4 regions of the Solibacillus sp. FSL K6-1523 genome follow, and region 3 is predicted to be linked to each of the others. Evidence: riboswitches for the same ligand, from Rfam matches in the RefSeq annotation. Region 3 holds a riboswitch; each other region holds the start of a gene.

Region 1 (7,723 bases), 740 kb from region 3:
TCCCGTATGGAACTGCCCACGAACTAATAAATCCAACATAACCACCAACTACGCCAAAATGACAAAAAAATAAAGCCCACGCTTGCCGACTCGAAAATATTCTTAGGAGTATAACAGATGTTTTTTCGCGTTGAACCTCTTCTATAATTATTACTGGTTCCTCCACGAAAATTTTCTTCGCTTTTTTAACTAGTACAAAATAAAGCAATATGCCACATAAACATAATAATATTCCCGCAGAGAAAAATGCTGTTCTCCAACCGAGTAAATGGATCCATGCCGAGAAAGGTACGGTTGCCAATAAGAAACCAAGACTACCTGTCATACCTGCCAAACCAATTAATCGAACAAATTCCTTCGTATGAAACCATCCAGCCAAAATGAGCACCATATTCACCCAAATCGTTGCATCGCCTACACCTGTAAGTATTCGGGCAAAAAATAAGACGACTTCATGTGTCCCAACACTATAAATAATCGTTCCTAAACCTGTAAGTGTTGCCCCGACAATGAGAAAGAAGTTCGGTCCATAACGATCCGCCAATATCCCCATCGGAATTTGCAAACTTGTGTAAACGAAAAATTGAATACTCGTCAATAATCCAATCGTTGATGCCGTCACATGAAAATCCCTCATCAGCTGATCTGTTATTAGTCCTGGAGCGGTTCGTTGGCTCGCCATTAACAAATAAGTAAATAATACGGATCCAAATACAAGCCATCTGTATTTGCTATTTCGTTTGTCCAATGATCCCCACTCCCCATTTGCTTTTACAATATGTATATGAAGTTCCTTAATCAATTACGCCTCGGCGTAATTGCGTCAGCAAGTTGGATATATACGAAAAGGGGATACCCAAATAATTTCTTTGGACATCCCCTTCAATATTAATTATTTTAACGTTTCATCCAGAAATACTAAACGCTTAACGAGCCACGAAAGCCTCGCGCTGCATAGTACGAATCTGCTCCATTATGGTATAAAAACACTTTGTCGTAGCGACGATCACAGAAAATCGCCCCACCTAGTTTTCTAATATCGGATGGTGTTGCTACCCAGCTCGATGTTTTCTTATCAAATTCCCCAAGATTTTGTAGCGCTCGGTATTGTTCTTCTGTTAACAGCTCAATTCCCATTTCATTCGCCATATCGATTGCACTATTTTTCGGTTTATGTTGTTTTCTTGATTCTAATGCTTCACGATCATAACAAATACTTCTGCGACCTTTAGGGCTTTCCGCTGAACAATCATAAAAAGTATACTCCCCTGTTTGTGCATCAAAGGACACTACGTCAGGTTCTCCCTCAGTTCTTTCCATTTCACAAAGAGACCATAGTTTTTCAGGATTCGCTTCTAGCTTTTCTTGAACGTTTGTCCATTCAAGCTCTGGATGACGATTCATATTTTTCTCAAAACGGGCTTTCAATAAGGCAAGTAGTTCTCCTTGTTGTTCTAGTGATAATTTTCTGTTTTCCATACGAAACCTCCAATAATATTTTGCTTGTTTTTGCGTATTTAGTAATACTATATCAAAGGGTTTATGATATGTGCAAAACGCAATCCTATACGCATGAAATTTTTAATATTTCTATTTTATTTCAGATACCTCTATACAAAAAAGCAGGCGGTTATTGAAAATGCATGATCACATTTCGAACCGTCTGCTTTTACTAGTTTCAGTATCTTGAATTAATGACTAATTTATTTGTCGTTTATTAATTCCGCAATACTTTTGGCTTCCTGGACTAACTTTTCCATTGTACTTGATTCATCGTCACTAATTTCTACTAGTTCTTCAAACATTTCAACTGATTCTCGAGAAATGAAAGAAATCTCTTGCATTGCTGCCGAAATTTGCTGTGAGCTTGAAGATAATTCTTCGGTACTTGCAGATGAATTCGCATTATTTTCAGCAATCACTTTTGTAATTTCTACAATCTTTTCAAACATCTCGCCAATTTCTACAATTGTTGTATTCGTTTGAGCAAATTCTTCTGTACCTTGCTTCATTGAAAATACAACTTTATCCGTCTCTTCTTGAATGTTTCTTACAATATTCGATACTTCAGAAGATGACTGACGTGATTGTTCAGCTAATTTACGAACTTCCCCAGCAACTACAGCAAACCCTTTACCGTGTTCACCTGCACGAGCTGCTTCAATCGCTGCGTTCAAAGCTAATAAATTGATTTGCTCTGAAATTCCCGTAATTACTTTAACAATTTTTCCAATCTCATGTGATCTTTCACCAAGAATATTAATCGCACCAGATGTTGTATTAATTGTTTCATTAAATTTTTCCATTTTTATCATCGAATCTTTTAACTTATCATTACCGTCTTGTGTCAATTCTAATGTCGTATTCGATTTTTCTGAAATTTGGTTTGATCTAATCGATAGCTCTTCAATAGCCACTGTCATATCTTCAATTGAAGTAGAACTTTCTTCAGTAGCGATTAATTGTTTTTTTAATCCTTTACCTACCTCATCTATTGCAGCCCTTACAATATCAGCCTTTTCAGCGGCGTATTCTCCATGTTCCGTCAACTTTTCGCCTTTTTCATTTACAAGTTTTGCAAACGACTGAATTTGCTCATTTTCTTCACTTGCAGAATGTCCGGTCATTTCACTTGTAACCTCATTATTTATATGAGATTGGCGTTTAAGCGTAAAATATTGGTACGCAAAATACAAAGAGGTACACAATAAAACGACAATAATTACCATCATAATAACTCCCATGAAAAATCTCCTATTCTTCTAATTTATTTAATAATGAAGTTTTAAAGTTCCTTTACAACAATATAAATTCCATCTGCTGTAGTCGATGGAATTTTGTTTAGTCTTTCATTGTCTTCATATTTATGAACAATAAAATTTCCTTCTACATCTACATATTTTGTTAGACCATGATACTTCTCCAAGACGCGCATTGATTTCGGATTTGTCGCTTCAGCTAGTACAAGTTTTAAGCCTTCTTCTCTCGCCTTGTTTATTAATGCGTCACCTAAGCCTTGTACAATTTCATGACGACTATGTTCAGCAATGATCCCTAGTAAAAAGATATGTAACGCTTCTCCGTCTTCCAAATCTTTACCGTTACGTATTTTATAATCATCTAAGAAACGTTGATCAATATCCGCTAATACACGCATTACAACGTTCATATCAGCAAATGTTCCACCAAAAATGTCTTCTTCAATAATTTCAAAGGCATTTGTATCCCCAACTAGTGCACCTAAAACATTTTGTTCATTATCTAGCGCTATTGCACAATAACCTTGGTGGGCAAATGTTTCGATATATTCTTTCGTAAACTGATACCAATCTTCATAAGGTAAATTTAAAGCGTATCCGATGATCGGCTCTTGTATCCATCTTCCACCAACTTCTACCCCAACAAATGTCTTCGCTAAACATTCCGCTGTTTTTTCAATTAATTCAGGTTGATCCTTTGTAAGAATTTCGATTGTATATAAATCTGCTGTTGTTTGCATCGTGATATTATTCCTCTCTCATTTAAAGCTGTGTATTTAAAATTTAGTTTGAAGTCGTTTCAGAAACATGATTAACTAGTCTACCTGGGAAATCAACTGTCTCTAGTGCATTTCGAATTTGTACTGCTGAAATTTTAGATATAGAACTTACAATGGCAATATCTTTAAATCCAAGAGACGCGTAGAACATGAATGTCTCTCCTAGTCCTGCCGAAACTTTCGAAGGAAGCGGTGATTGATGAGTTGCATCAACAACTAATCGATAATTTCTCTTCTGTACCATCCCACTTGTTTTTTCTAAATTGTTTAAAAAGCCTTCAACAAGATCCTCTTTAATAAACCCAATTACTTGAACATGTACTTCTTTCTTTGCTTCATAAATAGCCATTTTATATCGTGGTTCATCAACAACTATCATCTTAAATCTCCTTCTCTCTAACTATATTTTAGCTACTATTTCTTTATCATCTGCGGCTTCATAGCGTGCACCGTTATTCATTACAACATTTCTTTCAAATAAAAAACTACCACAACAAAAAAAGTTGAGGTAGCAAAATAACCACTTCTTTTTTGGCAACCCGACTGTCATGATCCAAGAGGATTTTAGACTCGTAGCTTTGCGTCCTTACCTTTCAATAAGTTTGCCTTTTTCAATTTAAAGGTATCTAAGTAAAATTTCACACATTATTAATACTATAACAGTATAAATTACTTGTAAGATCTTTTCAACTTTAGTACTTTCATCTAGTACATATTGTATTAATTCAGGATTTTCTTGAAAGAGAATAGAAATAGTTGGTTAATTATAATTATTCAGTAGCTAATGCTGCCAATTAGTTGAATTAATTATAAAAAAAACAAAAGAAAAGGTCACCCTAATTTTTGAGTGACCTTTTACAAGTATTTAAACTGCTACTATATTACTCTTTTTACTTCTTACAAAATCGTAACCTAAAATTGCAAACACAATTACTAAGCCAACGATATCTGTATATGTTTCAGGTATAATCATACAGATTGCACCTGCGCCTAAAATAATACGCAATATCCAATTTAGCTTTGTCACGAAGAATCCTTCTGCCGCAGCACTTAATGCAATGATGCCAATAATAGCCGTTATTGTTATGATAATAATAGATGAAATTGGCGCCATTGGGAATTCCTTAGCATTGACCGCAATATTTGTCGTATCAATCATTAACATAGCTGGATTATAAACAAATAAATATGGAATGATAAATCCTGCTAATGCAAGTTTCAATGCAGCAAAACCTGTTTTCATTGGATCTCCACCAGAAATGCCCGCTCCTGCAAATGCCGCTAAAGCAACAGGCGGTGTAATGTTGGCAAAAATACCGAAGTAAAAAACAAACATATGCGCTACTAAAATTGGAATACCAAATTCAGCTAAAGCTGGTGCAGCCATTGTTGCCGTAATAATATACGCTGGAATTGATGGTAACCCCATCCCTAAAATCATCGATGCTATCATAGTAAAGAATAATGTTAAGAATAAAGATCCTGCACCTAAGCTAGCAATTGATGAAGTCATAACATTACCGAATGAAGTTAAACTAACTACACCAATAATAATGCCCACAACCGCACAAGCAACCATAACTGCTAACGATTGGCGAGCACCGCTATCTAATGCAGCTAAAATATCTTTAAAGCCCATACGTGTTTCTTTACGAATTGCTGCAATAATAACAGTTGCTACAATTGTATAGATAGCTGTTTGACCAATCGGTACACCTACATAGAGTAAGTAAACTAAAAACACAATTGGCAATAACAAATGACCGCGTGCCTTTAATACTTCCTTCACAAGTGGTAAGTCTGCTTTAGGTATACCACGTAAATTATCACGTCCTGCTCGAAAGTGGACTTGCATAATAACACCTAAGAAATAGAGTACTGCTGGAATTAATGCAGCAAGGGCAATCGTCCCATACGCAACTCCTGTAGTTTCAGCCATGATAAATGCAGCAGCACCCATGATTGGTGGTAAAATTTGTCCACCGATAGACGCACTTGCTTCAACAGCACCCGCAAAGTTTTTTGAATACCCAACCTTTTTCATTAATGGAATCGTAAAAGCGCCTGTTCCTACAACATTAGCCACTGCAGCACCATTAATACTTCCCATGAAACCACTAGAAATTACCGCCACCTTTGCCGGTCCACCTTGGCGATGTCCTGCAAGTGCTAGAGCTAAATCATTAAATAATTGTCCCATACCCGATTTCGCAAGGAAGGCACCAAACAAGATAAATAGGAAAATAAATTGCACAGAAGAACCAATAGCCGTGGAGTATAACCCCTCTGTTTTTAAATACATTTGACCAAAAATATCCCCTAAATCATAAGATCGTGTCATCATTCGACGAGGCATCCAGCTATAATGACTAATAAATGGATAGATTAAAAAGACCATGGCTAACATAGGTAAAATCCAACCTGTTACCCGTCGAGCTGCTTCTAGCACTAAAATAACAGTCATAATGGAGAATATAATATCTGCCGTATTAGGAATACCGCCACGTTCTGTCATAATAGCATCGTACTCAATGATTAAATAACCAGCTGAAACAAAGGCTAAAATAAATAATAACCAGTCATAGATAGCGACTTTACTACGATCTTGCTTTTTATAAGTTGGATAGATTAAGAAAATTAATGCTAACCCAATGGATACGTGAAGAGCACGCTGTTGTAAAGTTGGCAGCGGATTAAATGTCACATATAAATGATAAACAGAATAAATAATCGCAATTAATGATATGAAGAACATTATTTTTTTGCCCGTAAATTTCCGAACATTCGATTCCGTATCAAACTTCTCTAAGATTTCCTGCTGTTGTGTTTCAGATAAAACTTCTGATGCAGCATTCTTATTTTCTTTATCCATATTTCTCACCTCTAATATACTTCCATAATGGTATTTTTTGAACTTTGAATGAAAGATTAGAATAATTATCCGCTAATTCATATAATTTTATTTCTTCATTTTTAGTATACAAAGTAGTTTTCACATTTTCTGAAACAACCATATTTACCTCTTGAAAAGGTTTGTTTAACATAAAATGTACATATCCATCGTCTGTTTCAATAATTGTCCCTTCAGAAGGTGTACCTGCACCAAATGTTTTAAAATAAGTTTCTCTCAGAAGTAGTTGATTATTATGTACTGTATATATTTCAAACCAAGGTTCTTTCTCCACTGAATGAATCCAACCAATAGTAAATTCATCTTCAATTAAAAATTGCCCTTGTTCATATTTCACAAGGACAATTTCTTTGCGAATCAGAAACAAAGGCAATACTAGCGCAATAATTATAATTGCTACTACTTGCCAATATTTCTTACTGCTCATCGAAGTATTTTTGAGCTCCTGGGTGTACTGGTGCTACCATACCTTTTTGTGCATTTTCAAGAGATATATCTGCTGCAGCTTGATGAGATGTTGTAAGCTTCCCTAAGCTCTCAAAGAATGTTTTTGTCAATTTATAAACATCATCTTCACTTAACTCTGATGAAACAGCTAGTGCATTCATAATTGCCGCAGTTGGAATTGCTTCCGTATTCCCGTAAGTGTCTGCTGGGATATCTAGCGCAATAAAGTATGGTTGTTCTTTCGCAATTTCAGCAATCTTATTCGGATCAACAGATACTAGAGTAAGTTCGATACTGTTAGCTAATTCTAATACACTTGAATTTGGTAAACCTGAAGTTAAAAATGCTGCATCAATACTACCAGATTTCAGCCCATCTGCCGCTTCTGCATAACCTAAATAATCCACTTTAACGTCATCATATGTAATACCATGACCATTCAGTAAGTTGCGTGCATTAACTTCTACCCCAGAGTTTTGATCCCCCACTGCTACACGTTTACCTTTTAAATCTTCAATTGTTTTAATACCAGAATTTTTCGTCGTAACAATTTGTACGTAGTTTGGATATAGCGCTGCAATTTGTTGTACTTTATCCACTTTTTCTTTAAAGTTTCCAGTTCCATTAACAGCTTCAGTTAAAACATCACTCATTAAAAAGGCCATTTCAACCTTACCTTCTTTAATTAAGTTAATATTTTCTACTGATGCACCAGTAGCTTGAGGCTTTGAGTTTACATCGTAAATTTCAGAGTACTCATTTGCTAATGTTGTGCCAATGATATTATATGGACCTGAAGAACCACCAGTAGCAATTGTTACGATATT
Region 2 (7,723 bases), 1.2 Mb from region 3:
ATTTCTCTTTTAAGAAAATAGCAGCTAAAACAGCCGTTAAAATAGGCGTCATTGCTAAAATTAGGGCAGATGTCGTTGGATCAGCTGTTTGTAATCCAACAAAGAATGACCATTGATTTATAAAAACACCAATAACACCTAGTAAAATAATTATAAGTAAATCCGATTTATTCAATCGTTTAAAGTGCTTTTTGTATAAAGCGATACCAAATAAAAATAGTACAATAAATAGCAGTCTAAGCATCGTTAATAATGATGGAGAAAAGTCTTGAACTAACATCTTTCCAAACACAAAGTTACTTCCCCACACCATTACACAAATTGTTAGCCAAGCATATGCTTTGAACATATTGATCACCCTTCCTACACCAAATGCTAACTGTCCTATTTTATACTTACTAGGGTTTATAGTATACATTTTTGTTTGAAGAGAATGATGAGCATACCTGTACTAATTTTTTAACACTATATTTAATAACAGAAAAAGGAATAGGACACTGATATCCTATTCCTTCGCTAAATTATTCAATTAGAAATTTCGGTAAATTAATCATCACTTTAAATAAATCACCATCAACTTGAACGCTGAACTTTCCTTGCTGGATGTTGATCAGACTTTCAGCAATCGACAACCCTAATCCGCTACCTTGGCTTGTTCTTGATTCATCTCCGCGTTTGAAACGTTCCATTAGTTCATCCGCTGAAATATTTAATTCATATGCTGAGATGTTTTTAAAGGTTACGCGTATTTCATTTCCTAAATCTTCTACATCAATATATACTCTTGATGCAGGCTGTGCGTATTTAAAAATATTCGAGAATAAATTTTCAACGGAGCGCCATAAAAGTTTGCCATCCGCCTTCACATACACCTTTTCTGTTGGGTGAGTTAACTTAAAGTCTAATGCCGATGCTTCAATTTTTTCATCCATTTCTCCTATGCCTTGCGTTAACAACGATAAAATATCAATTTGTTCTAATTGAACAGGTATGCTCCCGCTTGACGCTTTAGCCGCTTCAAATAAATCATCTGTTAAATGCTTCAGCCTTGTCGACTTTTGATCTAACACGTCTATATACTCAATAATTTTTTCAGGATCCTTTTCAATTTTTAATAAATCAACATACGTAATAATGGATGTTAATGGCGTTCGAATATCATGCGAAACATTCGTAATGAGCTCTGTTTTTAACCGCTCACTCTTAATTTCACTATCCACCGAATTTTTTAACCCATCGGTAATGCTGTTAATATTCGTTGCTAGTCGACTAAATTCACCTTTGCCATCTACTTCAATTCGATGATGGAGGTCGCCATTTTTAATTTGCTCTACGCCCTCTTTAATGCGATTAAACGACTTCACCTTTTTTAGCGCAAGCCAAGCTGCAACCCCCATCGTAATTGGGAATATGAAAAATGTTGCTACAACAATTACTGGATAGCCGATAACAAGTAACACGACTTTCACACCAATACTGCCATTATCAAAGACCTGTTTTACAGCAAGAAAGACCTTTTTCAAAATTTGATAGATAAGTGTGTGCGAAAATATTGTTCGATTCTTAATATGCTTAACGAGCGATAAAATCAACAGTAATGCAATGGCGAAAATAGGAACTGTAAGTAGGATGTAAAGACCCCGGAGTAATTCAATCATCAATGCAATCGACATAAAGATTAAACTAGCAATAATGGCAATATTGAGGTCATTATATAATTTATCAATCACATTCAAATGGATTTCTTTATCTTTAAATGACTTTCTGCCAATCACAATGATTAAATAAACAATCGATACAATAAATCCTGCTAAAAATACAATGAATTCAGTAAGCAATTTTTTAGCAAGCACTTTTTCCTTTTCCCACTCCTGTATTTTCTCTTGTAAGTAAGGTTCTTTGTACGCCAAATAAATGACATCCGTTTGTGGATTCAGCCTGTTAACTCCTTCAGTAAAGTAATCGAAGTACCGGCTTTCTTTCGCTTCATTTGGGACAATCTTATGTTGATAATCCTCAAATAGCATATACGTGTTATACTCTTCAAAATCCTTTTGCTTATCGAATCCGCTATTAGAAAATACTTGCTCACCGTTACTTGCATAATAGATGATTCCTTTATTTGCTTTTAATGTGCTGAGTAACCGGTAAAATTCCCTTACTTGAGCGCTCATAACTTCATCTTTTTTACGATTGATGTTATCATCAGCTGTTTCTCGATAGATGCGCTTATTATCCCTTTCACCCAAACTATGATCATATTTGTTTGAATAACGGAAATCATTATACAAATTTTCTTCAATTTCTATAATCTCTTCTTCCGTTAGTACCTTACCGCTTAAAATATACTCTTCACTTTTATATTTCCCGATTAATTGCGCTAAAGGGGAAATAATGCCGTAACTTTCATCCGCGAATGCTCCACTTTCAAAATAATTTTTGTGATTGATACTATCAAGATGCACCTCATTTGTTTCCATATTTATTATCGTCTTCGCTATACCTGTTATACAAACAACGGCAAATAAAAATACTACCACTTTCGTAATAAGTGCATGACTAATATTTCTCAATTTTATACCCCACTCCCCATACAACTTTTAAATATTTTGGCTCTTTCGGATTAATTTCAATTTTTTCGCGAATCTTACGAATATGCACCGCCACTGTATTTTCTGGATTTACGGCCCTTTCATTCCACACTTTTTCATAAATCTCTTCGATGGTGAACACTCTCCCCGCATTGGCTGTAAGGAGCTTTACAATTTTGTATTGCACCGGTGTTAAATGAACTTCAGCATTATCGACCGTAATAACCTTTTGCTCATCATCAATCGTGAGGCCGCCCGATTGAAAGACATGATTACTTACTTCAAGGCTGCCAAATGTCGTATACCTTCTTAGCTGTGATTTTACTCTGGCCACAAGCTCTAACGGATTGAATGGCTTGCCGATATAATCATCTGCACCAATATTTAATCCGAGTATTTTATCATGATCCTCTGATTTAGCAGAAAGCATAATTAACGGAATCATATTGTCTTGTCGAATTTTCATCGTCGCCGTAATCCCATCCATTTTGGGCATCATAATATCCATAATAATAAGGTGGATTGTATGATCCCGTACAAGCTCAATTGCCTCAAGCCCATCGTAAGCTTTGAATACCTGGTATCCTTCATTTTCTAAATAAATGCTAATTGCTCTTACAATTTCTTTATCATCATCACATACTAAAATGTTCAATCCCACTCACTCCTCCAACTCTTTAGGTTCCTGTGATCACCCCTATAGGATTCGTATAAGGTTATGATACTAATAAAATCTTAACAAACACGCACATCAATTCTTAATGTTTTCTTATTATTTTTCTCTAAGTATGTACAGTTAATAAGAAATACAAAAGGCTCGTCATAAGTATAAAACCCTTATGACAAGCCTCAATCATTTATATATTTCTTTCTTCCCTATATGATTTACATATTTTTCTGTTGTAAATCATATACACGATTACAATTTAAATTGCTGAACGGCCATTTCCAATTCATTTGACATTCTAGCTAGCTCTTGAGAAACTGCTGAAACTTCTTCCATGGAGGCACTCATTTCTTCAGAAGAGGCGGCTACGTTTTGAGAATAATTATTTACTTCAATACTCGTTTTTGAAACCTTTTCTATATGAACGACTACTTCAGCTATATGATTTTTCATGTTTTCCATTGCTATGCTAGCTTCGGTGATTTTTGTTGTACCCGCGAGAATGGATTCGTTAATTTCTCCAAATGCTTTCCCGCTTTCATTGACAAGGCCCATTGAATCTTCAATACCTCGACCGATATCTTGAATAATTTCATTGATTTGCAATGCTGAGTTGCTAGATTGCTCAGCTAGTTTTCGAACTTCATCTGCTACTACTGCAAATCCTTTTCCATGTTCACCCGCTCTTGCCGCTTCAATAGCAGCATTTAAAGCTAATAAATTCGTTTGCTCTGAAATAGATTGTATCATTAAACTAATTTGTCTAACTTCATTTGATTTTTCATTTAACATGCTAATCTTTTCAGCAGAAGAACTTACATTTTTATCAATTTCACTCATCTGATTTACTGTTTGTTCAACGACATCACTACCTTGTTTAGCCGTTTCCGTCGAATATTGTATCGAATCTTTTACATTATTCATACTTACTGTCACATCATCTACATGCTTAAATACTTCATTAATAATACCAACTGCTTTTTTCATCGCAGCATCTTGTTCATCTGTTCCAGTCGCAACAAGTTGAATCGATTCAGATATTTCATTAGAAGCTGATTGATTTTGGATTGAAGACGCTGCTAGCTCCTCAGATGTAGCTGATAATTGTTGCGATTCATGCGCAATTTTTTGCATCGTTTCTTTCAAACTGTTTGACATCGTATTGAAATTCCTACCCATATCCCCAATTTCATCATTTACCTTTACCGTAACTTGTTGCGTTAAATCACCTTTAGACATCGCTAAAGATAAATCACTAATACTATTAATTCTATTCGTTATACGTAAACTCATAATAATAGAAGCGATGACAGCAAGGATTGCAATAACTCCACCTATTACGAAAAGCATTGTTCTTATGAAAGTCGCTGTACTTAAAATTTCAGCCTTCTCGATGACAGCAATATACTTCCAGCCATCAATTTCTGAAGAGATTGTATTGAACACATAGTCTTCTCCATCTAATTTCGTTTCAAATATGCCATCCTCTTCGGAAAATTCTAATGAAGGGATATTTAATGAAGAAATTGGTTGGAAATTCAATTCAGGATCTCTTGGATGTGCAAGGATTGTCCCATCTTCTTGTGCAAGAATGACATACCCATTTTCACCGATACTTACTTCCTTAATAATATCTGTTAAGCCGTCTAAACTTACATCTAAGCCTAACACACCTATTTGTTTGCCATCTTTTTCAATCGATACAACATTACTTACGATAATTCCTTCTATACCCGTTGCTGCATAAGCACTTGTTAATTTTACTTTTCCTGGTTCTTCAACACCCGCGCTGTACCAAGGGCGATCTCTCGGATCAAAACCAGCTGGCACGGGGCCTTCTGGATATTGAATATAACCGCCATCCGATGTACCCATATAAACATAAGGGGCATTAGGATGACTATCACTAAAACGAGAAAACACATCAAAAATAGCTTTCTCCTTATCCCCATTTGCTGAAGGTGTCATATCGAGTGAACCTTCTCCCGCAATGTCTTTATAAGAAGTAATACTCGAATCAGCATCTACAACGAAACGGTCATTCGCTAATAAATTGACGTTTTCCCTAATCGTTTCAAAGTATAGAGCAATTCCGTTATCCACTTATTTAATTTCTCTTTCACTGAAAGTAATATAATCGTCCTTCGTTTTTTTGCTAACGGTTCCGTTAACTAAAACTCCAATAAAAACTATCGGTACTAATGATAGTAATAAAGAGAAAACTAATAACTTTGCCTTAAACGATATTTTCTTCTTATTCATTTTTACAATCCTCTCCATTTACATACTAGTGAATCAAGCGTAGATTCCCTGCTGCTAAAGCTACTAATTTCAAGAATCCCTTAACCCCTTCTAACTATGACCTTTCCCTAATTCCAGATAGTTTTAAACGCTCAAAAAGGCTATTCTATTTAATATAGAGTAGCCAAAGAATTTATATATTAACTCATAAATTCGGTAACCAGGCGATCATTGTTTAAATTACAGGACTTTTAATAGTCCCCTAAACTTTAGACCCTAGGCTTTGCGTCCTGCCCTTTCGGAACAGTTTGCCCTAATCTTCTATAATTTTAGTTTAAAATCACACCTACTTATAATCTCACTTCGCATAACAAACTTCAAGGTTTTTGATCAATCCTAATTGCTTTAATAGCTCTTTGTAATTTCTTCATGAACACATTTCAAATTCATAGTTTTTGGTAGATCACAGGAAGGTAGTAGCAAAACCGTTACGAACTATTCAAAAAATACCTAAAGTGGTTTGTAGGCGTTTGGAAATGCATTTCTGAAAGTTTCGCTAACTTATGTTGTGGTTTCCATGCTCTTTTTCAATAAATTCATACAAATCCATTTAGTTACTAACTATCGCCTCATAATAATTAGCTTTATATTTTATAAATGGATTCAAAAAGACTTTGACTTTCTTATAAAAAGAATGTAAATTGATATACACGCGAACGATAACTATAAAGTTCAACGTTAATGTTCGCCTTTTGAGTTCTTCGTATAAATTTGGAGATATGGTCCAAAAGTTTCTACCAAACTACCGTGAATAGTTTGACTATGAGGAATAACAAAAACGATATGTTCTTAACACTAGGCAGATCCATTGCTTTTGTTTAGGGCTATTTCTTGTTTTTTGTTTTTCTTTTATGTCAAACCCTGGTTAATTAACCGGGGTTTTCTCTTTTTACTCACATTTATACCGAATTATTTTGAATGGAATCACTTCATAGGAGAGGAAAAAGAACATGGAAAACACAGAACAACATCAATCAATATGGGAAAATATTAAAGAAAATTACCGTTTATACTTAGCTGCATTTGTTATCGTTCTTATTGCAGAACTTATTGGTATGAAAAAGTTCCAAATAGGCTCCGCTTTAATTATTATTTATCCGATGCTTTTTGCAATTGTAATAAGTGTTTTACTTGGCCGTGATATTCTTGGATTTTTTAAAGAGAAAGAGGCAAAAAAGGCGTCTTCTCTTGTTCTTGTAGCCATTACACCATTTATGGCAAAGGTAGGTGTGCTTGCTGGTTCAAACCTTCCAAAGTTAGTAGATGTAGGTCCAGCATTAGCTTTTCAGGAGCTTGGACATATCGGAACCATACTATTTGCCCTACCGATTGCATTAATGCTCGGCATTAAAAGAGAAGCTATCGGTGCAACTAGCTCCACATGTAGGGATAAGGACTACGGATTAATTTGCCACCTTTACGGAGCAAATTCACCGGAAGCAAGAGGAGCTCTTTCTATTTACATAATCGGATTTTTAATCGGAACCATTTATATTGGTTTTTTAGCAAGTATCGTAGCATCTTTTGATTTTTTCCACCCTCTCGCCTTAGCGATGGCTTGCGGAATTGGTAGTGGTGTAATGATGGCAGCTGCATCCGGTACATTAGCAGCTATTTATCCAGAATACGCCGACCAGATTATAATGCTCGCAGGTGCAAGTGATATGCTGGCAGCGGTTGTAGGGATTTACTTTACTTTATTAATTTCACTTCCAATTACAAATAAATTATATAACTGGCTCGAGCCAAAAATTAGCCCTAAACATACCCGAACGCCAAAAAGCAATAACTCAATGAAAGTTGGTAATTAACATGGCAATGAACATGCGTAATTGGACTATATCTTTATTGCTAACATCTGTTGTAACAATACTTGTAGCAAATCTTATCGGAAATAATGTATCCATTTTAGAATCCATTCCTGGGGTACTCATTTTATCAACGATTGCTTTTGTAGGGATTGCTTTTGGGAAAATTGTTCCTTTAAAAATTCCCCCAATTGTTTGGGTTGCACTTACGGGTTTACTTGTTGCAAGTCCTATCTCACCTATAGCGCAACCGGTTATTGAGCATACAGCGAAAATTTCCTTTATGGCTCCAATTACAATCGTTGGTACTTTAGCAGGGATTGGTCTGGATTTTAAATCTTTCATCAACCAAAGTT
Region 3 (7,723 bases):
ATTGATAATAACTTCTTCATTAATTTTCTCTCCTTTTTCTTTTAAGTTCATTAAACAATAACTCTTTTTCAAAATAATCACTGGATTCTTTATACATGTATAAATCTTTATAATAATTTGCCAAAATTCTTGCGTAATAACCTCCTAACACATATAGTTTTTTAACTTCAAAGAACTTAAATGCACTTTTTTCTAATTGTGCGAGTTCTGAAAGTTTCATTGAATGATCCTCTGTCAATAATATCGAAAATATTTCAACTTGATGTTGAATTTTAGAGTCTGTATCCCCCCAATTTCGAATTATTTTTAAATACTTAATTGATTCATTAAAATTCCCTATTTTAAAATGGCATATCAATAAGTTTATGTATATTTCTACATCTTCTTGATAGTCGATAGCTTTTAAATAATATACGATCGCTTGCTTGAAGTCTCCTTGACACTCTTTACAGTATCCTAAGTTTGAATACAACAAATTGAAATTCTCTAAACTTCTCACTTCTTCAATATTTTCAAGTATGTTATTACAAATAAAATAATGTTCTTCCGCTAAGGTAAATTGGCATATTCTATTTTTAGCTATCCCCAACATCATATGGCATTTAAAGTCGAGTGATGGTTTATATAAGATTTTAAAATAGGCTAAAGCTAAGCTACACGAATCAATACACTTTTGATATTTATATAATTTAATAGCAACCAATGCAGCATTGAAATGAAAGCATGCAATTTCGAACTTACTGCCATCTTTAAAAAACCGATCATTCTTCTCCATTCGCTCTATCATATCAAATGCCTTTTGATATTCATTTGTTAAATAAAATAACAAAATCGCTATATTACTATATAAGAAATTATTTCTAGAATTTGCGGTTTTAATAGTTTTACTAATCGCATTCAGTTGTTTTTTTGCATCATCATATTTTCTTAGAGTTATTAAATACTTACACAAAACTAACTCTCGCTTCAAATTCAAATTTCTTTCAAAAAAAAGAGGATTTTGCCCCTTCAAAACTTCTAAGGATGACTCATTAAACTTATTATTTAGGAGTAAATCGGTATAAAAGGATTCTAAAATAGCATTTACAATTTCATATTCCTGTTTTTTTGCACTGAAATCTAGATTTAATTTTTGAAATAATAATTCATAAATTTCTAGGTTTGCTACAATATTAGAATTTTCTATTCTACTTAAATAAGATGGTGTGCATATTCCTAGACTCAGTTCTTCTTGCGTAATTCCTTGTTGATTTCTATATAATTTAATTGTACAACCAATATTTGTTAAATCTAGTTTTAACTCCAATGCATTTACTCCTTTCTAAATTAAATAAGTTAATTATTCTGAATCATTAAATATTATATCATTAAATTAATAAAGCGAAATAAAATATTCCTAAATTAAGTAAATTATTTTCTGGCATTATAAAAGAACCCCTAAATAGACTGAATATTAAGTTTACTAACACTATACCCGAGTAGACTTAATTGAAAATAATCCCATCTAAGTGAAACCTACTATTCCCCGTACTTTCTTCCCCAGCTTTGACCAATATGACTATCTTTTTTGGGCGGAAGTTATATACCTTTTCTTACAAAAAAGGCGAACTAGAAATGTACCAAACAAAATGATTAGTTCTAAAAATATAATCCATCCGTTCATTGTAATAGGATTAAACCAAGATTCATTTGGAGGTATGATATAAATAGGTGCTAAGTATTTGAAGATTTTTCGTAAAAAGTATTCAAAACCTCTCCCTTATCTGAAATGAATAAAGCGTTCAATTGCCCACCATAGCAACAACCCCCATCAATCCCAATAAACTTGCCATTCTCACTCATCCAAACATCGTCTTTTTCATGAATATATTTTAACGGTGTATGTCCAAACACATTCACATACGGCGTTTGATTTTCTTTTAAGTAATGGTCACGCGTCCATAAAAAATCATCTTCTGTGGATTTATCTAAATTGTCGTACTGCGTTTCGAATCCAGCATGTGTGAGTAATACATCCCCAACTATGACAAATAATTCAGCCTCTGCTAAAAAGGAAGTCTCCTCTTTAAACCTTTCTTTAATAATAGAAGCCTGTTCAGTAAAGTTTAGTGTTTTCATTTCGCTTGGAAGCTGATCTAAAAAAGAATCCATCGTTTGACGCCCACCATTTCTAAAATAAAATTCTTTATTCGCTTCTGGGGATGACAAGTAGTTCAAAAACATCTCCTCATGATTGCCCTTACATACAATGACTTGCTGCCCATAAGTCCGCTTTAAGTCCATTACTTTGCGAATCACATGTAATGACTGCGGGCCTCGATCAACCATATCACCCAAAATGACGAATTTACTTTCCATATCCCACTTTTTGATTAATTGTTCAAATTGCTGATACATACCGTGAATATCACTTATTATAAATAAGTTCAATAGAGATCAGTCCTTTTTAATTATATTTTAGTTAAATTCTTATGTATTACATTGTGTTACTCATTTCCGAAGTGCACGTTACTTAAATCATATCCTCCCACACTTACAAAAACAATTGAAAAAGGAGCAAAAACAACTCAAAACAGAGCATTTATCGCCTCTATAATCAAAAGACAACATCCAATATGCAGATCAAAAGACATAGCTATTTTTCAATTAAATTGCCAATAAAAATGTGAAATCTCGTTAAAAAGGATACTTTTTCACCCTATTCCGCTTCAACTCAGATTATTTAAACACAATTGATTATTTTATTTTTGTTTTCACATTTCCCGCTCCGCTCAACTAAATTCCCTTGTAAATCCACTTTTAGCAACGTTTCCTCATTCAAAACTGAATTGAGGTATTTTTCATTTTACATCGGAAACTTTTTTCGAGACTAAAAAAATCTCATTTATCCAAATTGTTGATTTTGACATGCAACATATTTTTAAATAAGTGCTAACTTAGGTATTTGGTAGTGATGTGCCCCCCGTAAGTTAGACACGATTATTTAGTTGATATTTGACAAACGAGCTTTTGAGCGTTTGAAAAATAGCTTGTTTAAAGTTAATTGACAAGTAAAACATAAATCCTCACACATCCACATCGTATTTCCTATTATAATAGGTAGATAAATTTACCAACTATTTGATTTCTCCATACATACTACCTTATATTTCTGATAACTTTATGGTGCAAAGTATTCTTGGTAAATAAATGATATTATGCTATTCTTTGGAGTGTAAAATTGAATAGGCAAACTTAAAGAAATTTAAGGACGCAAAACTATAGGGACTAAGGTGTATCACTATGTCAGCCAGTTGCCGAAGAGTGCATTATACTTTTTGTTTAGTAAAGTTGATAAAAAAAGAAGCATTTTTATGTTAATTTTTTTTACTTTATTTGAATTAAAGCTGCTCTTTTTGAGTGGCTTTTTTTAATGCGCTTCTTAGGGATTCGTTCATAAGGAGGAAATATTGATGAGAGTAGTTGCAATTGCAACAGTAGCAGCCATGGCTTTCAATTTAGTCGGTGGTCCAATGAATGTTTTAGCAAGTGAATCCCCTAATCGGGAAATGACAACAGTAGCAGTGGAAAGAAGTATTAGTGAAGCTACTAAAGCGGTTGTGAGTAAGTTTGATTTGTACGGATCAAACCTTTTACATGCATACGATGAAGCATTTAAAATTGCCCATACAAGTATCAAATCGATCACAAACAATGGTGGAAACTATTCTGGTTCCCCTCTTGCAAATGCTTTAGATGGCAAGCTAGATACGCACTGGGAAACGGGTAAACCAAACAGCTCTACATTCAAAAATGAAGTTGTATTTAATTTTAATGACACAATTTCAATCGATAGAATTGTGTACGCTGGTCGTCAATCAGGCGCAAAAGGGAAAGGCTTTGCCCAAGAATTTGAAATACATAGTTCGTTAACAGATGAAGGCGATAATTTCACATTACTTTCAACTGGCGAATATAAAGGCTCTACAGGGGATATCGTCGAGATTCAGTTTCCCTCTACTGAAGTTAAAAGAGTAAAATTTGTGTTTAAGAAAGCCAATCAAGACTGGGCAAGTGCTTCGGAGTTTATGTTCTATAAAGAAGATTCTGTATCTCAAAAAATGAAGACATTATTTACAGATGACACATTCAGTAAAGTAAGTGAAGCATTTAATACAATTGAGGCTCTTAACCAATTAGAAGAAGAAGCAAAAAGTCATCCGCTTTATGAAAATTTTAAAGACGGAATCGCCAATGCAAAGGCAATAATAAGTGGCGTAAATACAGAAGCTACAACAGCCATTACAAAATCATTTACTCACTATTCAAACGAAGATTACTCAAAGTTATTTAAAATGGATATTGGAAACATTAAGAATATCCGTAACAATGGTGGTCACTATAGTAGCGCTGTAATTGGAAATGCCACAGATGGCAACTTAGATACGTACTGGGAAACAAATAGAAGCAATTCAAAAGATTTCTCGAATGAAGTAGAAGTAGAATTCAAAGAATCCGTTACGTTAAATCGTATTATGTACGGAGCAAGAAATTCTGACCGCAAAGGGTTTGCAGAAGAGTTCGAAATTTATGCCTCTCAAACATCAATAGGAAATACTTATCAACTAGTTGCAACTGGTCAACATAACATGGTGGCAGGATTAGTAGAAGCTAAATTTGCACCTACAACTTTTAAACGCGTTAAATTTAAGTTTAAAAAATCAAATCAAAACTGGGCGACTTTATCAGAACTTGCATTTTATAAAGAAGATACTTTAGAAGATCAAGTGAATAATTTATTTACAAATGGTTTAATGAATGAATTAAAACCAGAGTTTGCGTCAATTGATATCATCAATCAATTAGAAAAAGAAGTCGCGAAACATCCAATTAAGGAGCAATTACAAGTAAACTTAACGATTGCAAAAAAATTACTAAGCAACGAAATTGTGACTGACGAAGCAATCGTAGTAGCCTCTCAGCGTGGAAATCCAAATGCAGAAGCAAAAACGCACCAAATTCCAAGAACGTCATTTTCACTAGAAACTTTCGGTAAATATGCCGTACCTGGTGAAACAATTCAAGTATTTGTTGATGCCGATGAAAAAGGTGTAATGCCTAACTTAATATTAGGTCAAATCGCTGACGATAAAAATGGTTGGATAAGAAGATATCCATTACACCCTGGTTTAAATACAATAACGGCCCCTTCTTATGAAAATATGAAACCTGCAGTTATTTATGTAGAAAACCCTGCTTTACCAAGCCAACAAGCTTATGCACCTAAAGTAAGGTTAATTGGTGGGACAGCCTTCCCTGTTTACTATCATGGGAAAACAGATCCTGCAGCATTTGAAAAAGAGTTAGAACAATATGTGGCGAAAATTAGTGTAAACGATAATGACTTCGCAAATGGAAAACCTAATGATGTTGTTTTCAATGTCGCAGAACTTGTTTCAGAAAATAATACAATCTCAACAAGTGCTGCTGGTGCACTAAAAGGCATTCAGGAATTAAAGCCAATAGGAAAAACTGTATCTGACACAATGGATGAATGGGAATTAATGTGGAAAGAGTTCCAAAAAATTAGTGGATATACAGAAAACGAGCAAAAATTTAATGAAAAGTTCACTTCGAGGGTATTCACAAAAGGTCCTTATGGCTGGTCTGACTGGGGATATACAGGCTATAACGGTGGAAATTCACCTAGAAGAGATGATGGATTCTTCAAACAAATCGTTAAACCATTTAGTACCCCTGGAAACGATGGATGGGCCTATTATCATGAATGGGGTCATAATATAAATAACTCTACTATGGAACATACAGAAGTAACGAATAATATTTATTCTGTCATCTTAAGAAAATTATTTAATAACAGTACGGACGATCGCGTAGATTGGAATTCAATGTATAAAAGATTTTCAGGTGAAAAAGTGAATCACGGTTACTGGACTTACTTAGGTGTACTGGAGCAAGTACAATATTACTATGGTGAAGACAGTTATGGAAAAGCTTCTCGAATCGCAAGAACAAATCCAGATGGCGTTATGGATGGTTTAGGTAGTAACTTACAAAGACTAGTTGTAGGTCTCTCTTTAGCGACTGAAACAGATTTAACAACATTCTTTGACGACTGGGGATATGTAACAGCTACTGAAAAGATGAAGGAAAAGGTTGCTCATTTACCTAAACCTGATGTTAAATTAGAATACATGCATAGTTTAGGACGCGATTATAAAGGTTCTGGCTTTTCAAAAGATGCGAAAATTACTGTACAATCACTAACTTCAGATAAAAGTAAGAAAGAGATTACATTAACATATGGCATAGATTCGGCTAATAAAGACGCTGCCATGGGTTATGAAATACTGAGAGACGGCAAAGTAGTTGGATATACTGCAAATACTTCATTTGTCGATAAAAATGTAGATACGAATGACTCTTATATTTATGAAATCGTTGCTTATGATAAAAATTTAAAGAGTTTAAAACCTGTAAAAATAAATTCACAGCAACCAAACATATCTATTGAGGAACAAGTAACGCTAAAATTACGACAAGCGTTTGATCCAATGGATTATGTAAAAGCTTCCTCGTATCAAGGAAATGATATAACAGCAGATGTCGTTGTAAAATCGAATAATGTTGATGTTACAACAAAAGGTGAATACGAAATTGTTTACGAAGTGAAAAACGCAAATATTACAGCAACAAAGACAACAAAAGTTACCGTAGTAAGCGATTTTGCATATGTCTCGGATTTAACTGCTCAATCTGTAAAAGTTGGTTGGGGTTCATTACAATTAGATAAATCAGTTTCCGGTGGAACGATTACATTAATGAGACAAGGTTTTGATACTCCTTATGCTAAAGGTATCGGTGCACATGCAAATTCCGAAATCGTTTATGACTTAGATGGAAAAGACTTTAACTTCTTTGAAAGTTATATCGGAATCGACCAATCAGTGAAAGGAAAACCTTCATCAGCAACGTTTGAAGTGTGGGTAGATGGCGAAAAGAAATTCGCTAGTGACGTTTTCAAAGTGGGTACAGAACATCAACTTGTAAAGATTCCTGTCACTGGTGCAAAAGAAGTGAAATTAATAACAACAGATGCAAATAATAACGGAAATACGTCCGATCATACCGTATGGGCGGATGCTAAATTTACGCAAGATTCTAGTAAGCCTACAATAACTGTTTCTGAGAATCTTACATTCGTAAAGCTAAACAGCGACTTTGACGTACTTCAAGACGTAAAGGCATTCGATATGGAAGACGGCAATTTAATTGAACAAGTAAACGTGACAATGAATGGCTTTAATGTGAATAAAACAGGCACTTACAATGTGGAATACACTGTAACGGATAGTGATGGCAATACAGTTACGAAAGCAAAAGAAATCTATGTGTACAGTGATGCTACATTTGCAAGTGACACAGATTGGAAATCTGCACAAACTGCTTGGAAAACGGTTAACAAAGATAAGGCTTCAGTTGGTGAAACGATCAAAGTACTCGTTAATGGGGAAACGAAAGAATTTGCTAAAGGTATCGGTACACATGCAAGCTCAGAAATTGTTTACGATCTTACAGGTAAAAACTATGATTATTTCGAAACATTAGTAGGTGTAGATCGAAATATTCCAGAAAACAATAAATCGAGTATTACTTTCAAAGTTTTAGCAGATGGCGAAGAAATCTATAACAGCGATGTTATGAATTATAATACAGAAGCAAA
Region 4 (7,723 bases), 480 kb from region 3:
TTGAGGTAACATGTTATTCGTTACTTCACCATATAATCGAGCGTTCATATCCATTCTATGTCCAATTTCATGAGTTAAGCCCCAGTTAGGACCTCCCACTTCAAACGGAAGTAAAAGATTCGCCATCACATCGCCTTGTATACCGATATGGTCCGTATACGCATACATATAACCGAATGGCTGTGCAAGTCGTACATTTTCCCGAATGAATTTCGGATCGTGACTTTCACTTCTCGCATCTAATCCGTAATAGTTAAATATTTCTTCCATATGTGTATTGTATGATTCTATCGTCTGTAACGGGCTATAGCCATTTTCTATATACGTTTTATATGCACCTGTTGCAGTACCTGTCCATACAATATGATCACTTACAAATTCGAAAACATCTAAAACTTCTCGATTTTCCTTATTTGGATGTTTCGCAATATCTTCATCTATTTTCATTTTATATTCTTGTAAAAATGTTTTAAATTGTGCAACGTCCGTACCTTTTGTTGCGAACGGAATTTTTATAGCACCTTCAAATCGAATTTTAGGAGCTTTGCCTTGTTGTTCTTTTGTATATGGATTACTAATGTAAATACTTCCACCAGGTGTTATATCATTTTTATACCAATTATCTTTATTCACTTTTGGAACAGTTATTTCATTTTTACCTGGTGACAGTGTAACTTCTCTTCTCCAATTGGCGAAAGAACCTTCTTGTTGAGCAAATGCTAACTTCGGTAATGGACCATTTGTATCTGCATCCACATATACCGTAATTTTATCTCCTGGCTGAGCTGCAAATCCAGTCGGCTGAAGATTGTTACCGAAACCAAATTTCAACCTATCCTTCGCATGCTTCACCATATCTCCGCGTTGTTCCGCTTCAACAATCGTTCCTCCAACAGCTAATTCACCATTTACAATCGATTTCGCTAAATCTAAGCGTTCTTTTAAAATATTATATAAAGGATGCTCTTTTGCTTCATTTTCTAGAGCATTGATTTGATCGATGTTATTGAACTCAGGCACAAGCGCACTCATTGTACCGTCCGTGAAGATGCTATTGACCTTGTCTTGGATTACGTCTTCTTTATAAAAGGCTAATTCATTCAATGTTGCCCAGTTTTGATTTGATTTTTTGAACTTAAACTTCACGCGTTTAAATGTCGTTGGTTCAAATTTTGCTTCTATTAAACCTGAAATCATTCCATGTCGACCCGTTGCAACATGCTGGTACGTATCACCTGTAGATGTCCCTGATGCATAAATTTCAAATTCCTCAGCAAACCCTTTTCGGTCAGAGTTTCTTGCCCCGTACATAATGCGATTTAGTTTTACTGCTTCTTTGAATTCTACTTCTACTTCATTTGAGAAACTAGCTGAATTCGCCTTGTTCGTTTCCCAATATGTATCTAAATTCCCATCAATAGCATTTCCGATGACAGCAGTAGAATAGTGCCCCGCATTGTTTCGGATACTTTTAATATTTTCGTAGTCCATTCTATATAGCTTTGAGTAATCTTCATTCGCAAAGTGTGAGAATGTTTGTGTTGCAGCTGTAGTTGCTTCGATTTCACCCTGATTTATTAATGCATAAGCATTTTCTAAATCCTCTTTAAATAACGGATAGAGTGGGTGATTTTTCACTTCTTCTGTTAATTGATGAATTGCCTCAGCCGAATTAAATTCTTCGCTTACTGCGCTAAAAGTATCATCTGTAAATAATGTAGCCATCTTTTCAGATACCGCATCTTCTTTATAAAAACCAATCTCGGCTGCACTTGCCCAGTTTTGATTTGCTTTTTTATAAACAAATTTTAAACGCTTAAAATCTGCTGGTGCAAATTGAATTTCAACGATATCTCCTGTTGACCCTTTGTACTCACCAGAAGTAACAAGAGTAAAATCATCACCATCATTCGTTGATGAACGGTAAATTTCAAATTCTTGTGCAAAACCTTTCCCTTTTGCACCTGATTGACGAGCTGCATATACGATGCGATTTAATGAAGTTTTTTCGTCAAAGTTAAATGTCACTTCATTTGTGAATGTTGCACTGTTTGCTCTCCCTGTTTCCCAATGCGTATTCATCTCTCCATCGATTGCTTTCTCAAGTTGAGAATTCGGATAATTTCCACCGTTGTTTGTAATGGATGTAATATTGACATTCGCCATTTTAAACGTTTCATTATAGGCATGTAATAAATCATTGCCATATAAACTAAACTTATTAACAGTCGCATGCGGAACTTGTTCCACCTGATTGCTAATAACCGTTGTTGTCACTTTCGATTGTTGATGCTGATCTGCGAATACATGGATTGGCGCATTGACTAAACTTAATGTCATTGCCGCAGCTGTTGCAATTTTTACGACCTTCATATTCATTTCCTCCTAATGACTTAATCCCAAAAAAGCACATAAAAATAGAAGCCACCCTAAAAAAGAGTAGCTTCTATTTTTATAAAGTTTACATAACTTTATATTAACAAAAAGTAAAATGTACTCTTTGGCAACTGGCTGACATAGTTTTTCACCGTAGTCCCTATAGCTTTGCGTCCCGAGATTTCTCAAGGTTTGCCTATTTGATTGATTAATCCATACAATAGCATAATAAAATTTTGCTCCCAAGAATAATTTAGACTATTTGGTTATTATTTCTAGTATACAAATATTAGGTGTATCATTTTCATTTTCGTATAATATTATTATTTTAAAATAATAATCAGTCGTTATTTAAAAAATTAAGGGTATTTAGCCTTCCTCAAACCATCATAAATAGAACTTATACAGATTATTAAACAAACGTATACAGTAGAACTAAAAGACTATACATATAAATTGCATTTAAAATCCGTTCCATATATGATGGGCATATTCTAGTAGGAAAGGATTCGATTTCAATGAAAGAAATTATACTTATTTTATTACTTCAACTAATATATGTACCTTTATTTACACTTCGTACGATTTTCCTAGTAAAGAATATTACTATGCTCGCATCGTTAATTGGGATTGTCGAGATGCTCATTTATGTGTTCGGTCTGTCACTTGTATTTAGTGGCGATCAAGGGTTCCTTGCAATGGTCGTTTATGCTGTCGGATTTGGTATTGGGATTATTATCGGAACGCGCATTGAACAAAAACTCGCAATTGGCTATATTTACGTAATGATTAATACACAAAATCGCAATGAAGAATTAATCAAAATTATTCGTGAAGAAGGATTTGCCCTAACGACATACGTAGGCGAAGGACGCGACAGTCAGCGATATAAATACGAAATTTTAACAAATCGTAATCGCGAGAAGGAATTGTTTATGCTCGTGCAGCATTATGAGCCAACTGCGTTTATTATTTCCTATGAGCCGAAATCGTTTAAAGGCGGTTTTTTGGTTAAACGGATGAAGCAGCATAAGAAACATGAATAACCATTCAGCGGTCCCAATATGAAAAAGTGAAGAACAACAATATGCTTTAACCGTTATGACGAATGTATAAAAACTATTGTATAGTACTAGGTTGGGAGAAATTCGAAGTCGATACAGACGTATACATGCAAAAAATCGTTTCTCCCATTCTAGTATTTGATTCCTTATTTAAAATATGTATTGCTAGGCATAAAAAAGAAATGAGCCGATCTTGCACTCATTTCTTCCTGTACCTTCGTATCTGATCATATACATACGCGTGATTTCTGTTCTATTGCTTCTTCAACCTTGGATAATCTGTAATCGTACCAAAATCCCAAATATCAGTATCCCAACCAATGTAGATTGTTACTTCTGTTCCTTCTTTCATTTCGACAGTTGTGTGTGGCGTTCCTTTTCCAATATCTGATTGTCCTGTTGTATCACTATCGTAATAGCTGCTAGTTATGCTTCCACTAATTACATATCCGACCAAGCCGCCTACATTATTACTAGTTCCAGTCACATTGCCTGTCGCATAGCTATTTTTTATGCTTCCAGAACTACGCCCGACCAAGCCGCCTACTTGATACTGTCCAATCACACTGCCTGTCGCGTGGCTATTTTCTATGCTTCCAGAACTAACCCATCCGACCAAGCCGCCTACATAATCAGTTCCCTCCACACTGCCTGTCGCATAGCTATTTTCTATGCTTCCAGACCTAACCCATCCGACCAAGCCGCCTACTTGACCAGTTCCCTCCACACTGCCTGTCGCGTGGCTATTTGATATGCTTCCAGAACTAAGCCCGACCAAGCCGCCTACAAAATAACTTCCCTTTACATATACATCCTCCAAGTGAACATTTTGCAATTCTCCATTCAGCTGACTAAAGAATCCAACATTATTATTACTCGGCTGATTAATCGTTACATGACTGATTTTATTCCCGTCTCCATCAAAATGACCATTAAAGACAAATGGTGTCCAACTTTCACTTGACATATCAATATCAGCGGTTTGTTTGAAGTAAACATCAGGTCCATCTAAGCCTGCCATCGCTTGTAATTTGGCAACAGAATCGATTAAATATGGATTTGCGGCACTTCCTATATTAGAAATTACTGCTGTTGTTGCGTTACTTGTAACTGTTCCTGAGTAATTACCTGCTCCTGTTGCTACAACTCGGATGAATTTACCTACATCATTTGCAGTTAGAATATATGTTTTGCTTTTTGCTGTTGGAATATCTGTAAATTCTCCAGTTGCCGTATCCGCAATTTGCCATTGATAAGTTACTGGTGCGCCTACTGGTGTTACTGCACCTGCTGTTAACACCTCTCCCAATAAAGTCGTGCCTGTAATCGCATCAATAGCTGTTATTGGTGTTGTAACTGCTGGTTTTTCCCATAATGTTGGGTAATCTGATGTTGTGCCGAAATTCCAGATGTTAATATCCCAGTTAGTGTAGATTGATGCTGATGGTGTTCCTTCTTTCATTTCGACAGTTGTACGTCGGATTCCGTGACTGTTATCTGGTTGTCCTGTTGTATCACTGTCGTAATAGCTGTTTGTTATGCTTCCACTAATTACATATCCGACCAAGCCGCCTACATCACCAGTTCCAGTCACATTGCCAGTCGCGTAGCTATTTGTTATCCTTCCACCGCTATACCCGACCAAACCGCCTACATCACTAATTCCATCCACACTGCCTGTCGCGTAGCTATTTATTATCCTTCCAGAACTATATCCGACCAAGCCGCCTACGGTATCACCAGTTCCAGTCACACTGCCTGTCGCGTAGCTATTTGTTATGCTTCCATTAATATTTACAATACCGACCAAGCCACCTACATCGTTATTTCCCTCCACTTTGCCTGTCGCGTAGCTATTTGTTATGCTACTAGCAGAACTACCGACCAAGCCGCCTACATAATCACCAGTTCCAGTCACACTGCCTGTCGCGTAGCTATTTTCTATGCTTCCATAACTATTTCCGACCAAGCCACCTACAGTACGAGTTCCCTCCACACTACCTGTCGTGTAGCTATTTGTTATGCTTCCAGAACTTAAACCGACCAAACCGCCTACATTACGAGTTCCCTTTACATCCACATCCTCCAAGTGAACATTTTGCAATTCTCCATTCAGCTCACTAAAGAAACCAATATTATCACTATTTGGCTGATTAATCGTTACATAACTGATTTTATTCCCGTCTCCATCAAAATGTCCTTCAAAGACAAATGGTGTCCAACTTTCACCTGTCATATCAATATCGGCAGTCTGTTTGAAGTAAACACCAGCCCCATCTAAGCCTTCCATTGCTTGTAATTTGGCGACAGAATCGATTAAATATGGTTTTGCGGCACTTCCATCTTCAATCATGCTATTTACAGTAATTGGTTGACGAGCTGTTTCCCCATTTACAGTAATGATTACTTCCGTATCTGCCGTTGTTAATACCGCACCATCGATTGGGTTTGTAGTAATTCCGTTTGACGGGAAGTCCACCCATGCTACATCTTCGGTCGTTCCATCTAATCTTTGTAACGTCACTTTTAAACCTGTTAAATCTAGTTTTTCCCCTTCAATATATACATTTGTTGGTGGTGTCTTTACTGATACAACGGTTACAGGATTCGATGGAACAGATGCTGCGTTAACGATAATCGGTTGACTCACCGTTCGTCCCTCGACAGTAATGATTACCGCTGTATCCGCTGTTGTTAACGGTGTCCCTTGAGTTGGGCTTACCGTAATTCCTTTTGATGCAAACGCTCCAAAACCAACTTCTTCTTCCGTCCCATTCGATTTGTGCAACGTGACGACTAAAGCTGCTAAATCTAGTGATTCCCCTTCAAAGTAAGTTTCTTTTGGTGGTGTTTTTACCGTTACCGAAATCGTACTTGGCGGAGATGGATTGGGCGGTGGTGTCGGTGGTGGGCTTGGTGTTGGTGCTGGCTCCCACCCTGAATCCGATGAAACGGTTTCATTCAATTTCTTTGCGATCCATTCGTTCCCTTCCTTATTAAAGGAGAATTCATATTCGACACCGCGAATCTTCACTTTAAACGACTCTTTCGGAATGGCTTCCTCTGACACAAAGGTGATTTTGACAACATCCCCGTCCCGATACATCCGCGCAATGACACCTGTTGTCACCACTTCAATTTCTTGATCCGTTGAAAACATTTCCGCCAAACCTTCTACTGACACGTTAAATGTTAAATTCTGTGCTGGTTTTGGCTCGGTTGTAGGGGGCTGTTCTATATTCGGTTCTTCCTCTACCTCCTGGCTTACCATTGATAGAATAATTTCCTCTGCACGCACGACAAAGACTGCTAGTTGTCCGCGTGTTACGTGCGAGGTCCCATCAAACTCAGTTGCCGTTTGTCCTGTTGTAATGCCATTTGTGTAAAGCGCTAAAATATAATCCTCGTAATCTTTATGCACATCCGTTAATGGCATTGTTGCGCCTTTTGGTGACTGTAAATGAAAGGCTTCCACCAATATTTTCGCTAAATGATTGCGCTGGAGTGGTTCGTTCGCGCGGAATGTTCGATCCTCGTAGCCGTTAATAATGCCGGCTTGTGCTAAAGCAGCAATCGCCCCGTAATAAGGATTGCTTGGTGTAACATCGGTAAATCCTGGATTCACTATATCTTCCGTTTCTAGCCCTAATATCCCTGCCATAATCTTCGCGAGTTGTCCACGTGTAATCGCTGTATTCGGCTTAAACGTTTGATCGCCATATCCCGCTACGATCCCGCGCTCAGCTAGTTCATGCACGGCGTCATAGTAATAAGCGGATTCGGGAACATCTGAAAAAGCGGCTGCTTGTGCGTATACGGGCGCAACGATCGGAACAGAACTGACCGCTAATGTGATACCTACTGTTGCTTTCAAGAATTTTTTATGATTCCCCATTTTGATTCTCCTTTCTTTTTAATCGTTTAGATGATTAAATATTCAGTCATCTCTTCCATTTTAAATCGCAAAGGTTAAAACTGGGTTAAAAAAATAGAGGGTTTCAAAAATAATCAAAAAGTACTATTTCAAATAGAAACTATGGATTTTTTATTTTGCTTACAGTTAATGATATTATAAAACAAGAGGTGATTTAAAATGGAGAACGAAAAACGGATCATTGAATTGTTACAAGAAATAAAACAAGAGCAGCAAAGATTACACATACGTTTTGATGAAATGGATGAAAACGTCGCATTCCTCGCTGGCGAAATCGGAAAGCTGTCTATGCATACAGTCACTCCAACAATGGAGGAAAACGAATCCACAACGCACTACTTTGAAGCAA

Evidence for each region. Region 3 has a riboswitch for cyclic di-GMP ahead of MHI10_RS15105 (NPCBM/NEW2 domain-containing protein). Riboswitches for the same ligand answer to the same signal wherever they lie in the genome.
Region 1: it holds a riboswitch for cyclic di-GMP, as region 3 does, so the genes downstream of both, MHI10_RS18685 (hypothetical protein) here and MHI10_RS15105 (NPCBM/NEW2 domain-containing protein) in region 3, are expected to answer to the same signal.
Region 2: it holds a riboswitch for cyclic di-GMP, as region 3 does, so the genes downstream of both, MHI10_RS21045 (methyl-accepting chemotaxis protein) here and MHI10_RS15105 (NPCBM/NEW2 domain-containing protein) in region 3, are expected to answer to the same signal.
Region 4: it holds a riboswitch for cyclic di-GMP, as region 3 does, so the genes downstream of both, MHI10_RS17345 (NPCBM/NEW2 domain-containing protein) here and MHI10_RS15105 (NPCBM/NEW2 domain-containing protein) in region 3, are expected to answer to the same signal.

What each region holds. Positions count from the first base shown of each region.
Region 1 covers NZ_JBBOSU010000001.1:3,867,384-3,875,106, forward strand. The annotation lists gene MHI10_RS18665 (MFS transporter) at 1-748, opposite strand, end outside; gene MHI10_RS18670 (DUF4256 domain-containing protein) at 919-1,479, opposite strand; gene MHI10_RS18675 (methyl-accepting chemotaxis protein) at 1,704-2,744, opposite strand; gene MHI10_RS18680 (hypothetical protein) at 2,786-3,499, opposite strand; gene MHI10_RS18685 (hypothetical protein) at 3,543-3,917, opposite strand; cyclic di-GMP riboswitch class I at 4,069-4,155, opposite strand; gene MHI10_RS18690 (TRAP transporter permease) at 4,404-6,410, opposite strand; gene MHI10_RS18695 (DUF1850 domain-containing protein) at 6,403-6,876, opposite strand; gene MHI10_RS18700 (TAXI family TRAP transporter solute-binding subunit) at 6,866-7,723, opposite strand, start outside.
Region 2 covers NZ_JBBOSU010000001.1:4,341,897-4,349,619, forward strand. The annotation lists gene MHI10_RS21030 (DMT family transporter) at 1-349, opposite strand, end outside; gene MHI10_RS21035 (HAMP domain-containing sensor histidine kinase) at 522-2,573, opposite strand; gene MHI10_RS21040 (response regulator transcription factor) at 2,560-3,246, opposite strand; gene MHI10_RS21045 (methyl-accepting chemotaxis protein) at 3,511-5,361, opposite strand; cyclic di-GMP riboswitch class I at 5,712-5,822, opposite strand; purine riboswitch at 6,241-6,342, shown strand; gene MHI10_RS21050 (DUF3100 domain-containing protein) at 6,510-7,370, shown strand; gene MHI10_RS21055 (hypothetical protein) at 7,372-7,723, shown strand, end outside.
Region 3 covers NZ_JBBOSU010000001.1:3,122,565-3,130,287, forward strand. The annotation lists gene MHI10_RS15090 (hypothetical protein) at 1-20, opposite strand, end outside; gene MHI10_RS15095 (helix-turn-helix transcriptional regulator) at 20-1,306, opposite strand; gene MHI10_RS15100 (metallophosphoesterase family protein) at 1,714-2,430, opposite strand; cyclic di-GMP riboswitch class I at 3,218-3,301, shown strand; gene MHI10_RS15105 (NPCBM/NEW2 domain-containing protein) at 3,453-7,723, shown strand, end outside.
Region 4 covers NZ_JBBOSU010000001.1:3,600,680-3,608,402, forward strand. The annotation lists gene MHI10_RS17345 (NPCBM/NEW2 domain-containing protein) at 1-2,373, opposite strand, end outside; cyclic di-GMP riboswitch class I at 2,500-2,583, opposite strand; gene MHI10_RS17350 (DUF5698 domain-containing protein) at 2,895-3,422, shown strand; gene MHI10_RS17355 (GLUG motif-containing protein) at 3,694-7,335, opposite strand; gene MHI10_RS17360 (DnaA N-terminal domain-containing protein) at 7,534-7,723, shown strand, end outside.